DNA from 3 places in the Algoriphagus sp. Y33 genome. Region 2 is predicted to be linked to each of the others. Evidence: riboswitches for the same ligand, from Rfam matches in the RefSeq annotation. Region 2 holds a riboswitch; each other region holds the start of a gene.
What was found. A riboswitch is a leader RNA that binds a small molecule or an ion and turns the genes downstream of it on or off. The one in region 2 is predicted to bind thiamine pyrophosphate.
Positions count from the first base shown of each region.

Region 1: it holds a riboswitch for thiamine pyrophosphate, as region 2 does, so the genes downstream of both, thiS (sulfur carrier protein ThiS) here and thiM (hydroxyethylthiazole kinase) in region 2, are expected to answer to the same signal.
Region 3: it holds a riboswitch for thiamine pyrophosphate, as region 2 does, so the genes downstream of both, pnuC (nicotinamide riboside transporter PnuC) here and thiM (hydroxyethylthiazole kinase) in region 2, are expected to answer to the same signal.

Region 1 covers NZ_CP061947.1:3,886,329-3,890,486, reverse strand. The annotation lists gene thiC (phosphomethylpyrimidine synthase ThiC) at 1-1,441, opposite strand, end outside; gene thiS (sulfur carrier protein ThiS) at 1,445-1,648, opposite strand; TPP riboswitch at 1,686-1,789, opposite strand; gene ID165_RS15595 (hypothetical protein) at 2,073-2,303, shown strand; gene ID165_RS15590 (RNA polymerase sigma factor) at 2,400-2,948, shown strand; gene ID165_RS15585 (outer membrane beta-barrel protein) at 2,935-4,158, shown strand, end outside.
Region 2 covers NZ_CP061947.1:3,624,320-3,628,477, forward strand. The annotation lists gene ID165_RS14550 (ArdC family protein) at 1-103, opposite strand, end outside; gene ID165_RS14555 (RadC family protein) at 380-1,000, opposite strand; gene ID165_RS14560 (hypothetical protein) at 1,188-1,328, opposite strand; TPP riboswitch at 2,020-2,112, shown strand; gene thiM (hydroxyethylthiazole kinase) at 2,186-2,986, shown strand; gene thiE (thiamine phosphate synthase) at 2,979-3,614, shown strand; gene thiD (bifunctional hydroxymethylpyrimidine kinase/phosphomethylpyrimidine kinase) at 3,611-4,158, shown strand, end outside.
Region 3 covers NZ_CP061947.1:1,675,588-1,679,745, reverse strand. The annotation lists gene ID165_RS06745 (RagB/SusD family nutrient uptake outer membrane protein) at 1-1,335, shown strand, start outside; TPP riboswitch at 1,677-1,790, shown strand; gene pnuC (nicotinamide riboside transporter PnuC) at 1,821-2,447, shown strand; gene ID165_RS06735 (acyl-CoA dehydrogenase) at 2,425-3,498, shown strand; gene fabF (beta-ketoacyl-ACP synthase II) at 3,599-4,158, opposite strand, start outside.

The DNA.
Region 1 (4,158 bases), 260 kb from region 2:
AGCCAATCATCGCAGCTCCGATTGCCGAAGTGATGTGGTCATAACCTGGTGCTATATCAGTAGTCAAAGGTCCTAAAGTGTAGAAAGGCGCTTCGTGACATTCTCTCAATTGCTTGTCCATGTTTTCTTTGATCATGTGCATCGGTACATGGCCGGGACCTTCTATCATCACCTGCACATCGTGCTTCCAAGCGATTTTTGTCAGTTCGCCCAATGTTTCCAACTCGGCAAATTGTGCCGCATCGTTTGCATCGGCGATCGAGCCCGGACGCAGACCATCTCCAAGAGAGAAAGCCACATCGTATGCCTTCATGATTTCACAAATGTCCTCGAAATGCGTGTAAAGGAAATTTTCTTTGTGATGTGAAAGACACCATTTTGCCATAATCGAACCGCCACGGGAGACGATTCCCGTCATTCGCTTGGCCGTCAATGGGATGTATCGCAAAAGCACACCCGCATGAATGGTGAAATACGATACGCCTTGCTCGGCTTGTTCGATCAACGTATCTCTGAAAATTTCCCATGTCAGGTCTTCTGCTTTACCTTTTACTTTTTCAAGTGCCTGATAAATCGGAACAGTTCCTATCGGAACGGGTGAGTTGCGGATAATCCATTCTCTTGTCTCATGAATGTTGTCCCCGGTAGACAAATCCATAATAGTGTCCGCTCCCCAGCGGCAAGCCCACACGGCCTTCTCTACTTCTTCTTCAATAGATGAAGTCACGGCACTGTTACCGATATTTGCATTTACTTTCACCAAGAAATTACGTCCTATAATCATGGGCTCACTTTCCGGGTGGTTGATGTTATTTGGGATAATGGCTCTTCCCTCTGCTATTTCATCGCGTACGAATTCAGGTGTAATGAGATTTTTAGGAGTATTCGCAGCGAAACTTTCGCCTATATGCTGCGCGCACATTGTATCGTATTCGCCGTTCCATTGCGCTTTCAAATCTTCTATCCGTTGATTTTCGCGAATGGCAATATATTCCATTTCAGGTGTGATAATTCCTTTTTTGGCATAGTGCAACTGTGACACATTTGCACCGTTTTTCGCCCGCAGAGGTTTTGCAATATGCTCAAAACGCAAATGTTCCAGCGAACTGTCGTTCAATCGTTCCTGTCCGTAATCTGAAGTGGAGGATTCCAGACGCTCCACATCCCCGCGGTCAAGAATCCACTGCTCTCGGATACGCGGCAAACCTTTTTTGATATCGATTACCGCATTTTCATCCGTATAGGGTCCACTTGCGTCATATACTGTTACCGGTGGATTCTTCATTGTTCCTCCGCTGAACAACTTCGTGGGCGAGACCGCAATTTCACGCATCGCTACTTTGATATCGTGGATTTTTCCCGGTACATACACTTTTTTAGAGCCGCTTATAGGTCCTTTTGAAATACTGCCCTGCATGGGTGATTTGTCTTTTTTGCTCATAACTTACCCTCCTTGAGTTGCTTTGATGATCAATAAATTATCGTTTGCTTTTAAGTAGGTCTTCGCCCACTCTGTCTTGGGGACAATGGTTTCATTGATTGCCACAGCAATACCATTTTGTTTTTCGCCTATCTGACGAAAAACAAAGTCTGAAACCGATGTTTCTTCCTGTACCTCCTGAGTCTGATTGTTATATGTTATCTCCATCCTGTAAAAATTATATACTTCAGGGGAGACACAGCACGTGTATCACTTAGCTTTTTCCTTCGGCAGTACTAACTGCATCAGGTTCAAAGGGTATAATCTCAGTCCTTACTGTATTCAGTGAGGACACCCCTAAAGTTTTCCCAAGCTACAAATAAATTGTGAGAGTGGGAAAAAAGAAGGGATGTTTTGTGAATCTCTAGTTCAGGTTTTTGTTGGGGAATATGGGATATCCCAGTTGCTTCGTGGACTTTCTGCAGTATGTTTTTCCGCACCTCATTACCCATAGCTTAGGGCGTACTATAGACTAATCACCAATCTTTGAATACTGTAACTGTCTATTTGTCCATAGCGACCGGTTACTCAAAATTTTTTTCCTATTACTGTAGCGAATGGGATAAGCTATCCGTCAGGGTAAAAAAGCATTATGAAGACACTTCTTCGAATCTACTTGATTTTGATATTTGCCGGTAGCGCTATGGAAGCCGGATCAGAGAATGATTCAATCAACTCGGGATTTTCGACAGAAGCATCTAATTTTGCTGCAAATTCCGGCTATAACCAGAACCAAAAAGGGACAATGACCAATTGTATTAACTTGGCTATTCCGGTAGATTACAAAGATGTGAGGGGGACTGGTGTAAAGCAAAAGCCCTGAGTAGGTTGCTTATGACGAGATGAAACATGAATAACTAACTAGTGAGAATTCCGACTCCAACATGGAAGTCGTAAACCATAGATTAATAGGTTTGAATTGAATTGGACTGATCAGGAGTTGATCGAAGGTTGCAAACGACGATCAGCTAAGCACGAAGAGGTGTTTTATAAAAAATACTATGGCTATGTCATGGGGATCAGTCTGTCCTATTCCAAGGACAGAGCACTGGCCGATGAAATCACGAACGACTCCTTTATGAAGTTTTTCGGGTCTATTAAGAAATTTGATGATTTCCAGTCTGTGAAGGCTTGGCTTCGCCGTATCACCGTAAATACCGCTATAGACTATTTCCGAAAGCAGAAGAAGTTTCAGAATCAAACCGATGTGACTGAGGATCCCGGGGTTTTCCATGAAATGAGTGCGCTTCAAGATCTGGCATTTCAGGATATTATCAATCTTATCAATCAGTTACAGGAGGATCATAAAATGGTTTTCAATCTCTATGAAATTGAAGGCTACAGCCACAAGGAAATTGGCGAGAAGCTTAGCTTGTCAGAAAGCTCATCAAGAGTCTATCTCGCCCGGGCGAAGACGCAGCTCCGTAAATTAGTCTCATTACACTTGAAAGAATATGAAGGAAGATAAGCTGGATAAAGAAATTGCTGCTTCCCTTAAAAAGAAGTTAGCAGAGGCTTCTGTGCCTTACCAATTGGGTGCATGGGAAGCTTTTCAGAAAAAACGCGCATTGCGCAAACGTAAAACTATTGCCTATTGGGCGAGCGGGGTCGCTGCGTCCCTGGTACTTTTGGCAGTGGGATTGAATTCTGTTGATTTCTCAGGAAATGAACATCCTGAGTATAGGGAAATTCAGATGGCAGAAAGTATCGGGAATGCCTCTGAAAATGAGGTAGAAGAAATTACTATAACTGAAAAAGAGGCTATTGCGGAAAATTCTCCTGTCGGGACGGAAGTAGATCAAAAGTCAAGTGAAAGTGCTTCTGATACCAAAGCAATTACTAAAGCTGAGAAAAATCAAAGCTCTCGACCTGCTCCTGCTGATACTAAAACTTTGGCTTTTGTTCCTGATCCTACACTAGAGGAAGTAGAAAAAACAGCTAAGACGGAAACGGTAAATGCATTGCCGGAATTGCAGGTGCTTTCTACCGAAAAACCGGTAGGACTGGTTCCAAAAAGCGAAATCATTCAAAATCCTCCCCTGATTGCCAAAGTGGAAGAAAAGGAACTCCTGCCATTGATTGAGAAACCCATAGAAAAGACACCGGCGGTGGTTGAAGTAGAAGAAACTGTGAAACCTATAATGCCTCTGGCTCCTCCAGAATTAGAGAAGGAAAGATTTGTCGCTGAAAATGATTTTCCTGTTATTCCAAAGGATAAAGCTACAGTTGGACTGGGTATGGGCTTATCTCCCGGTTTCGGGGCAATCCAAAGCGATAACCAAGTGGCTACGGCTTCCACGATTGGATTGGGCATGCTGGTGGATGTCAATCTTCCCGGCAAGTTTACTCTTGGATCGGGACTGGGACTAAACTACCTCAACCAAAATGCAAAGCAGGAAAGTACAGTGATGGCATTTGGAAATACATACCCCCAAACTGAGAAACTGGAAGTTCGTCAGATGCAGGTAGAGCTACCTGTATTTGTCAAGTATCCCCTGACCAGAAGCAATTCCATATCCATTCAGGCCGGATTTTCAAACTTCTATGCTTTAAACGAAACTGCCAGCCAAGAGAATACTGTAGAACGTCAGATGGCTGTGTATAATAGTGATGCATCTGGTTTTTCGTCAGTTACCCTGAAGCAGCAGGCTGTAACGGAAAGTGCTACACTTGAACCC
Region 2 (4,158 bases):
ATCCTTTTGCGGGTTGTGTAGTGCATCCCTTGTTACTTGCAAAATCATTTCCCCCTTTTCTCTTAGTGGATGTCTTTGCTGATGTTTTTACTTGCGTCTTCATAGTCTTTTGTGTTTTGGTTTGACAAATACTTATGAAGCTGCACCAGCCTGAGACCGGCACTAAGTGCAAGAGGAAACGGAATAAACCAGCAAAGGCAAGAGCGCCGGCTTTATGCCGTAGTCTCTTGCCTCGTGTGACGGGATCAGGCTAAATTGGCGGAAGAAGGAATGGAAAAAATAATAAGTCCTATTATTGGCTTATTTGAAATTTCAAAAAGTCTGAATGATAGAATTGTATAAATTCCATTTGCAACGGCTAAAAATCACATACAAAAGGCTAGAGGATCATGAAATGCTCATTAGTAGAAATACCTATGTATAGAAATCTGGAATCAATCGCGATTTTACAATAATGAATACCTACGAATAGCTTCCATGGATTTTCCGAAACGGAAAGTTCATGGAAACTAAAAAAAGAAGAAGAGCCCTCGAGCTCCCCATAATCAGCAAAGGAATAAAATCCTTCCTCAGCAAGAATCAGATGATCCAGTACAGGGACATCTAAAATCCTGCCTGCTTCTTTAATTCTTTGAGTTAATCTCTTATCCTGTTCTGAAGGCATCAAGTTTCCACTCGGGTGATTATGGGCCAGTATTACAGAGCTTGCATTAGCCTTGATTGCAGCTGCAAAAACCAGTTTTACATCCACCACAGTCCCTGCGGTTCCTCCCGAGCTGATGGTTACTATTCCCAGTACCCTATTGGCTCTGGACAGCAGCATTACTTTGAAGTCTTCAGCAAAGCCAATCCTTTCCTGATCCCAGACTTTGGCAAACACTTCATGAACCTGTCTTGAACTTGCTACCCTAGGTCTTTGGGATGACTTTACCTTGGCACTGTAGCCCAGCTTGATCTCAGCTACTTCATACAAATCAATTTTTCTTTCCTGAGTCTCCATAATCTTTTTCGTTTTTGTGGAACAATGAATTATGAAGCTCCATCAGGCCTTGGGCGACAAAGACCGGAAGGAAAAGGAATAAAAAGCGCAGCGAAGCAAGCGGCTTTATGCCGGAAGCTTACGGTCGCCCAGAGCCCAGAGGACTAACTTTGTGAGGAATTCAGGGGTAAAAAAGTTCAGTTGAAATCTATTCAGCCAACGGCATAACAGGAAGCTCCTCATATTCTTCCCTAAGAATGACTTCGGGTACATTTGAGTCCTCAGTACGGGAGGCAAGCAGGCGGCTCACTGTATGAAAACCCATCCCACTCGCCCCAAAAGGCTTCATCAGGTTTTCAATGTCCGCCTTCTTGAGATCCGGAGAAATCCACGCCTTGGCATCAGCAACATTAAGGGTCGGTTGCCAGCACCAGCAGGTGGGGATGGGCAAATCCGTTCAGGTGGTATCCCATCTTCTCAATACTCCTTCTTTTTTTGGCTTAGCATTGAATTCCATACTTAAATCCAGCTCAATTTGCTCCCCTTTCTGATTGACATTGTAGCACATAGTATCCCCTACTTTTATACCTACCTAAAAGATAAACAACAAATTCCAAGAACGATAATGGCCCATGCATTTATACTAAACGAAATGATTCGCAGAACTCGATAATTCTTCCTCTTCATATTGTCAGACAGGATCAGTTTTCGGGAACTCATCCTTCTTTTCAGGAGGCAGTCCATCACCCTTCCTTGGAAAACAAGGATCTTCTTCAATTTGATCTGGTGGAATTGTATCGGGAAAGGGTCAGGGAGATCGGGAGGATTGAGTTGAATAGTAGCTTTCGGCCTGTTACTAAGGAAATAAAAAAACGTCGATGCCCCATGGAACATCGGAATTATCCATGCATGAATGTCCGAGACAAGATAGGCAGCTGTAGTCTTTCTAAACCAATCTTTATTTGACCCTGTTCCGTTTGTTTTCCCCGGGTTTTAATCGGCCACAGGATTGGCTGCCATAATAATAAGACGTATATTTACTCTGGCTTTAGGGGTATTCTGAGAAGAATTGAGATAGTCCCTTCGAACCTGATCCGGTTGACACCGGCGTAGGGAAAAGCAGACAAAGCACCGTCCGGTATGCTGTCTTTCTTTTTATCCAAAGGAATTCCTTTAGCCATTTTCACTTTCCAAAAGTAAAAAACAATGGCAAAAAATCTCTGGAAACACATTCAGAAGGTACGGCAAACCTCTCCCCTAGTCCACAATATCACCAATTTCGTGGTCATGAATAATTCGGCCAATGCTTTATTGGCTGTAGGAGCATCACCTATTATGTCTCACGCCCATTCCGAAGTTGAGGACATGGTAAATATCTGTCAGTCGCTGGTCATCAACATTGGTACATTGGATGAATATTTTGTGAAGTCCATGATTCTCGCCGCGCAAAAAGCCAATGAGTTAAACAAACCTTGGGTATTGGATCCTGTTGGTGCCGGTGCTTCTCCTTATCGAAATGAGGTTCTGATGCAACTTTTGGCCTATTCCCCCACGGTAATAAGAGGAAATGCTTCTGAAATTATGGCACTTGCCCAAGCTGACCGAGTCTCAACCAAAGGGGTTGACAGCACCGCCAAAAGTGATGAAGCGATTCACGCCGCGGAATACGTTCATCAAAAATATGGATCAATAATCTGCATATCGGGAGAAACAGACATCATCGTGGGCAATTCCCGGCAGACCTTCATCAGTAATGGTGATGGGTTGATGACAAAAGTAACCGGCTTAGGATGCTCTGCGACTGCGGTGATCGGTGCATTTATCGCCGTCATTGAAAACAGGGAAGAAGCGGTCTGTGCAGCAACCGCCCTGTTCAGCATCAGTGGTGAATTGGCAGCCCACCAAAGCAAAGGCCCGGGAACCCTACAGGCCAACCTATTGGATAAGTTGTATCACCTGACAGAAGATGAATTTGTCGCGGTCTTGAAAATCAGAAACAATGGATAGAAATCCATTCCCATATAAACTGTATTTGGTCGTCTCGGAGGCTGCTTGCAAAAAGGACTTTTTGCATGTGATTGGGCAGGCGATTCAGGGAGGTGTTGACATCGTACAGTATAGGGAAAAGGGACTAAACCCGGAAGAGTATGCATCCAAAGCTTTGCAGGTCAAAGAAATCACCGATAAGTATAATGTCCCTCTCATCATTAATGACAGCGTCTCAGTGGCGAAAAAAATCAACGCTTTTGGGATACATGTAGGCAATTCGGATATAGCCCCAACTGTAATTCGGGAAATATGGAAAGATTGTCAGTGTCTTGGATACTCCATCGAGTATATGAATCAATTGGAATCTAAAGAAACCGCAGCCGCGGACTATTTGGGGGTGAGCCCGGTATTCTCTACCCCGACGAAAATTGACACCATCACAGAATGGGGCATTGAGGGAATGAAAACCATCAGAAAACTCACTACGAAACCACTTGTTGCTATTGGTGGACTCAATCAAAGCAACGTCTCTGAAGTAATGAATGCGGGAGCGGACTCCATTGCCGTGGTCTCCGCGATCTGCGCTGCGGATGACCCACGGGAAGCTGCCTATTCACTGAAGGGGATATTAATGAATTCACTATGAAAAAATACAGTTATCCTTCTGTTTTGGCGATTGCCGGATTTGACGGAAGCGGAGGGGCGGGTATTCAGGCTGACATCAAGACCATCTCTGCCCTGGGGTGCTATGCTACCTCTGTTTTGACAGCTTTACCCGTTCAAAACACCCAGGGTGTGCGGTCTATTTTCCCCATTCCCATAGAGGCAGTGGCGGAGCAGATGGAAGCCGTCTTGGATGATATTTTCCCGCAGGCCATAAAAATAGGAATGGTGCATACGGGCGAGCTCGTGGATACGATTGTTGAAATACTGGCAAAATACCCCAAGGTACCGCTGGTTTTCGATCCTGTCATGGTGGCCACGAGTGGGCATAGATTGATTGAGGAGAAAACAAAGTCAGTGATTGTCGAAAAGTTGTTTCCCATTTCAACACTCATTACTCCCAATATGGATGAAGCCGGGATATTGGCCGGAATGAATGTAAACACGGTAGAAGACATGTACCTAGCAGGTGAGAAGATATTGAAGCTGGGCAGCAATGCCATATTGCTCAAAGGCGGACACCTGAA
Region 3 (4,158 bases), 1.9 Mb from region 2:
TACGTAACCAAACTGACTGCTCTTAATGCTGCATCAGATGATCATTTTGCAGGCGGTGGAGGCCCAAATGATGTTACTTCTATCCAAGTATGGTCCAATTACACACTGGATCCTGCAAACGGTCCCCAAGGAGATCTTTGGAGTAAGGGCTTTTCAGGTGTTTTTCGTGCAAATGTACTTATACAAAAGCTTCCTGAAGTGCCTATGGATGAGTCGTTAAAAGCCCGCTATCATGCAGAAGCCACATTCCTTAGGGCATACTTCTACTTCGATTTGGTGCGCTTGTTTGAAAACGTACCGCTTTTCACAGAGCCTATCTCTACGTCCGAAATGTTCGATGTGGTACAGGCAGATCCTTCTGAAGTATATGCACAGATAGAAGCGGATATTTTGGAAGCACTTCCCAACCTTCCTGTCCAGCTCAATCCGGAAACCGAAGCGGGAAGAGCTACTGAAGGAATGGCACGTGCAGTCTTGGGAAAGGTCTATTTGCAGCAGGAAAAATTTGCGCTGGCAGCGGAGCAATTTGAAATGGTAAACGGAACTCCCGGTGGTACCAGCCAGTATGGATACAAATTACTGGACAAGTTCTCCGATCTATTTGAAGTTGATAATAAATTCAATTCGGAGTCAATTTTCGAAGTATCCTTTACGAATACATCAAATGGTGATTGGGGATGCGTGGGATGTACAGAAGGGAATCTTTTGAACATCATGGTAGGTCCACGGGGTTACAATCCAATCGCAGATACTGCACCTGATTATGTTTCCGGCTGGAGCTTTTTGACTGTTACTCCGGATTTGTATCAAGTGATGAAAAACGATCCGCGTAAATCAGCGACCATTGCGGATTTGGATAGCTTGGAAAAAGCGGGAGCTGTAACTTATGAAAAAGGCTACAACAATACCGGCTATTTCTTAGAGAAATTTGCAGGACGTCAGAAAGACAGATCCACGGGAGGCGGAGTGATGGAACTGAACTTCCGTCAAAATATCTATGAAATCCGTCTTGCAGATTCCTATCTTTTGGAAGCTGAAGCACTCGTAAGAGGCGGTGGAAATACAGGCCGTGCACAGGCTCTGCTAGATGCCGTTCGGGCTAGAGTCGGCTTGGGAACTATCCCCGTTTCCATACATACAATTTTGGAAGAAAGACGTCTGGAACTCGCAGGAGAAGGTCATAGATGGTTTGACCTAGTCCGAAATGGAAAAGCAGCAGAAGCACTTGCAAGCAAAGGCTTTGTGGCAGGAAAGCATGAAATTCTCCCAATTCCACTTTTGGAATTGGATAATACGCTGATAGAACAAAACCAAGAATATGGTGGCAGTAAGTAATTAAGTACGTAGTACTTATAAAATGATAAAGGCCTATTCCCTGCTATGGGAATAGGCCTTTCTATTTAAAATAATGCATACCTTAATTGGAATGAAATCAGAATTTGATTTATCTAAAGCTGATATAACGGTATCGGTCTAGGATTTATCATCCTATTTCAGCCACTCGCATCTTTTGCCCCAATCCATCAATAAAGCTTCCCGGTGCTTTGCTACAACTTTAGCTCCCTGCTTGGTTATTTTCCATAATTCCTTAGGTTTTGGAAATTCCTCTTTATGCGAAGCGAACTTAGATAGTCCGGCTCGTAGAGCGAAATCATGTATAAATCCCTATCTTAGTATCATCAATTAAGGGGTGCCCTAATATTTCGGGCTGAGATCATACCCATCGGTGAGCGATCACTGAGCACCTGATCCGGGTAATGCCGGCGTAGGGACTAGATTACTGTTCTCCCTTTTTTGAATAATCCAAAAACGTTATTCAAATGCTATTGTATATTGACATGAGTCTGCTCGCTGAGCAGATCAAATCCACGAGTGTACTGGAATGGTTCGCTGTGGGTTTTGGAGTCACCTCAGTGCTGCTCGCCCGCAAAAACAATGTGTTGCTCTATCCCGCGGGCATCATCGGAATCTCGTGTTCGGGCTTCTTGCTTGTGGATGCCAAGCTCTACGCCGAAACCCTGCTCAATGCTTATTACCTAATAATGAGTATTTATGGCTGGGCCATGTGGAAAAACAGATCGAATTCCGGGGCCTCGCAAATCTCAAGAAGTACAGTTACTGAGCAGAAAATCACCTGGGCAATCGCCCTCGGCGGCTGGGTATTTCTCTATTTTATGCTTACCAATTTTACCGACTCCGATGTGCCTGTGATCGATGCTTTTGTATCCTCTACTGCCTGGGCAGGGATGTGGCTTCTGGCAAAAAGAAAGTTGGAAAACTGGATATGGCTGAATGTGTCAAATATCGTAGCCATTCCTTTGCTCTTTCACAAGCAACTGATTCTAATCTCATTTCTCACCATTTTCCTTTTCGTCATAGCCATTTTGGGTTATTTCGATTGGAAAAAAGAACTAGACCACGCCCATGGAAAAGTCAAAACTGTTTAGCCACGAACTCGCTACCAAAGCAGAAGAACTTGGATACCTTCCCGAGGAATGGCTGGCTGAGATTTATTCCGAAAAATGGTTTAAGATTTTTGTGCCAAAGGACTTGGGAGGACTGGGTTGTACCCTGCCTGAAGCCTTGGAAATTGAGGAAAAACTGGCAAAGCTGGACGGGAGTCTGGGATGGACAGTGACGCTCTGTGCAGGTGCAGCCTGGTTTGTCGGCTTTATGGATGAGTCACTTCGTAATGATATTTTCCCCGACGAAAAACTCTGCTTGGCAGGAAGTGGATTTGTAGGAGGAAAAGCCAATTTGGTGGATGAAAAGTACATCATTTCCGGAAGTTGGACCTATGCATCGGGAGCCTTGCATGCTACACATCTCACTGCCAATTGCGGGATATTGGAAGATGGGAAGGCACTGTTGGATGGAAAAGGAAAGCCGGTGATCAAAGCTTTTGTCCTCGACAGAAAAGATGTAACTATTCTTGACGGTTGGAATTACATGGGAATGGTAGCTACAGGAAGCCATGCTTTTCGATGCGATGACGTTGAAGTTCCACTAAACCGTTGCTTTGAAATTCTTCCGGAAAAAGCTCAATTGACTGCTTCCGTTTACCAATACCCCTTTCTTCAGTTTGCCGAAGCTACGCTTGCAGCGAATATTTTGGGTATTTCTCTTCACTTAAAGGAATTGATAGAGCAGTCGTTTTGGAGAAGGCATGAGTACAGAAGCTATGATAAAAAGCATCTTGAGTACTTCCTTAAACTACTGGGAAAGCAAGAGGAAAAACTTCAAAATCTTCGGGATGAGTTTTATCATCAAGTCAATGCTTCATGGGGTGAACTGGAAAAAAAAGGAAAAATATCAGATTCTAGATTGAAGAAAATTAGCGAAGTAAGCAGAATACTTACCCAAAAATGCCGTAAAATTACTGGACGGCTCTACCCCTTCTCAGGTTTGGAAGCTGCCAAAACCCATACCGAACTGAATCGGGTCTGGCGGGATTTTAATACAGTCGGTCAGCATGTCCTGCTGATATTTCCGTTTTAGATAAGCAAACACACTTTTCAAAAATCTCCTTGTATGTTTCTATGCAGTTTCTAAGGAGGTGTGGTGAAAAACAAAACCTTTGGGGTCTAAACCCCAAAGGTTAGACAAACTCTTTGAAAATCACTGTCGCATTATGCCCTCCGAAACCAAAGGTATTGCTCAAGGCAACTTTTATTTTTTTCTCGACAACATTCTTGGTCACTATCTGAATTCCCGTAGGAATTGCCGGATCTAAATTTTCTGTATTGATAGTTGCCGGCACTACGCCTTCATTGATTGCCTTGACGCAGAAGATAGCTTCTATTGCTCCCGCAGCTCCCAGCAAATGCCCTGTCATGGATTTAGTAGAGGAAATATGCAGTTTATCGTAGGTGCCATTCAGCAGTCTTGACACAGCCTTGATTTCACTCAAGTCGCCTGTCGGAGTAGAAGTAGCATGGGCATTAAGGTAGTCCACATCCTGTATACTCAAGCCAGCTTCTTCCAAGGCAAACTTCATGCAGGTATAGGCTCCCTCACCTTCCGGGTGAGTGGCCGTCAAATGATAAGCATCGGCTGTCATGGCTGCCCCCACTACTTCTCCATAGATCTTTGCGCCGCGTTTCTTTGCATGCTCATATTCCTCCAAGATCAAAGCAGCAGCACCTTCTCCCATCACAA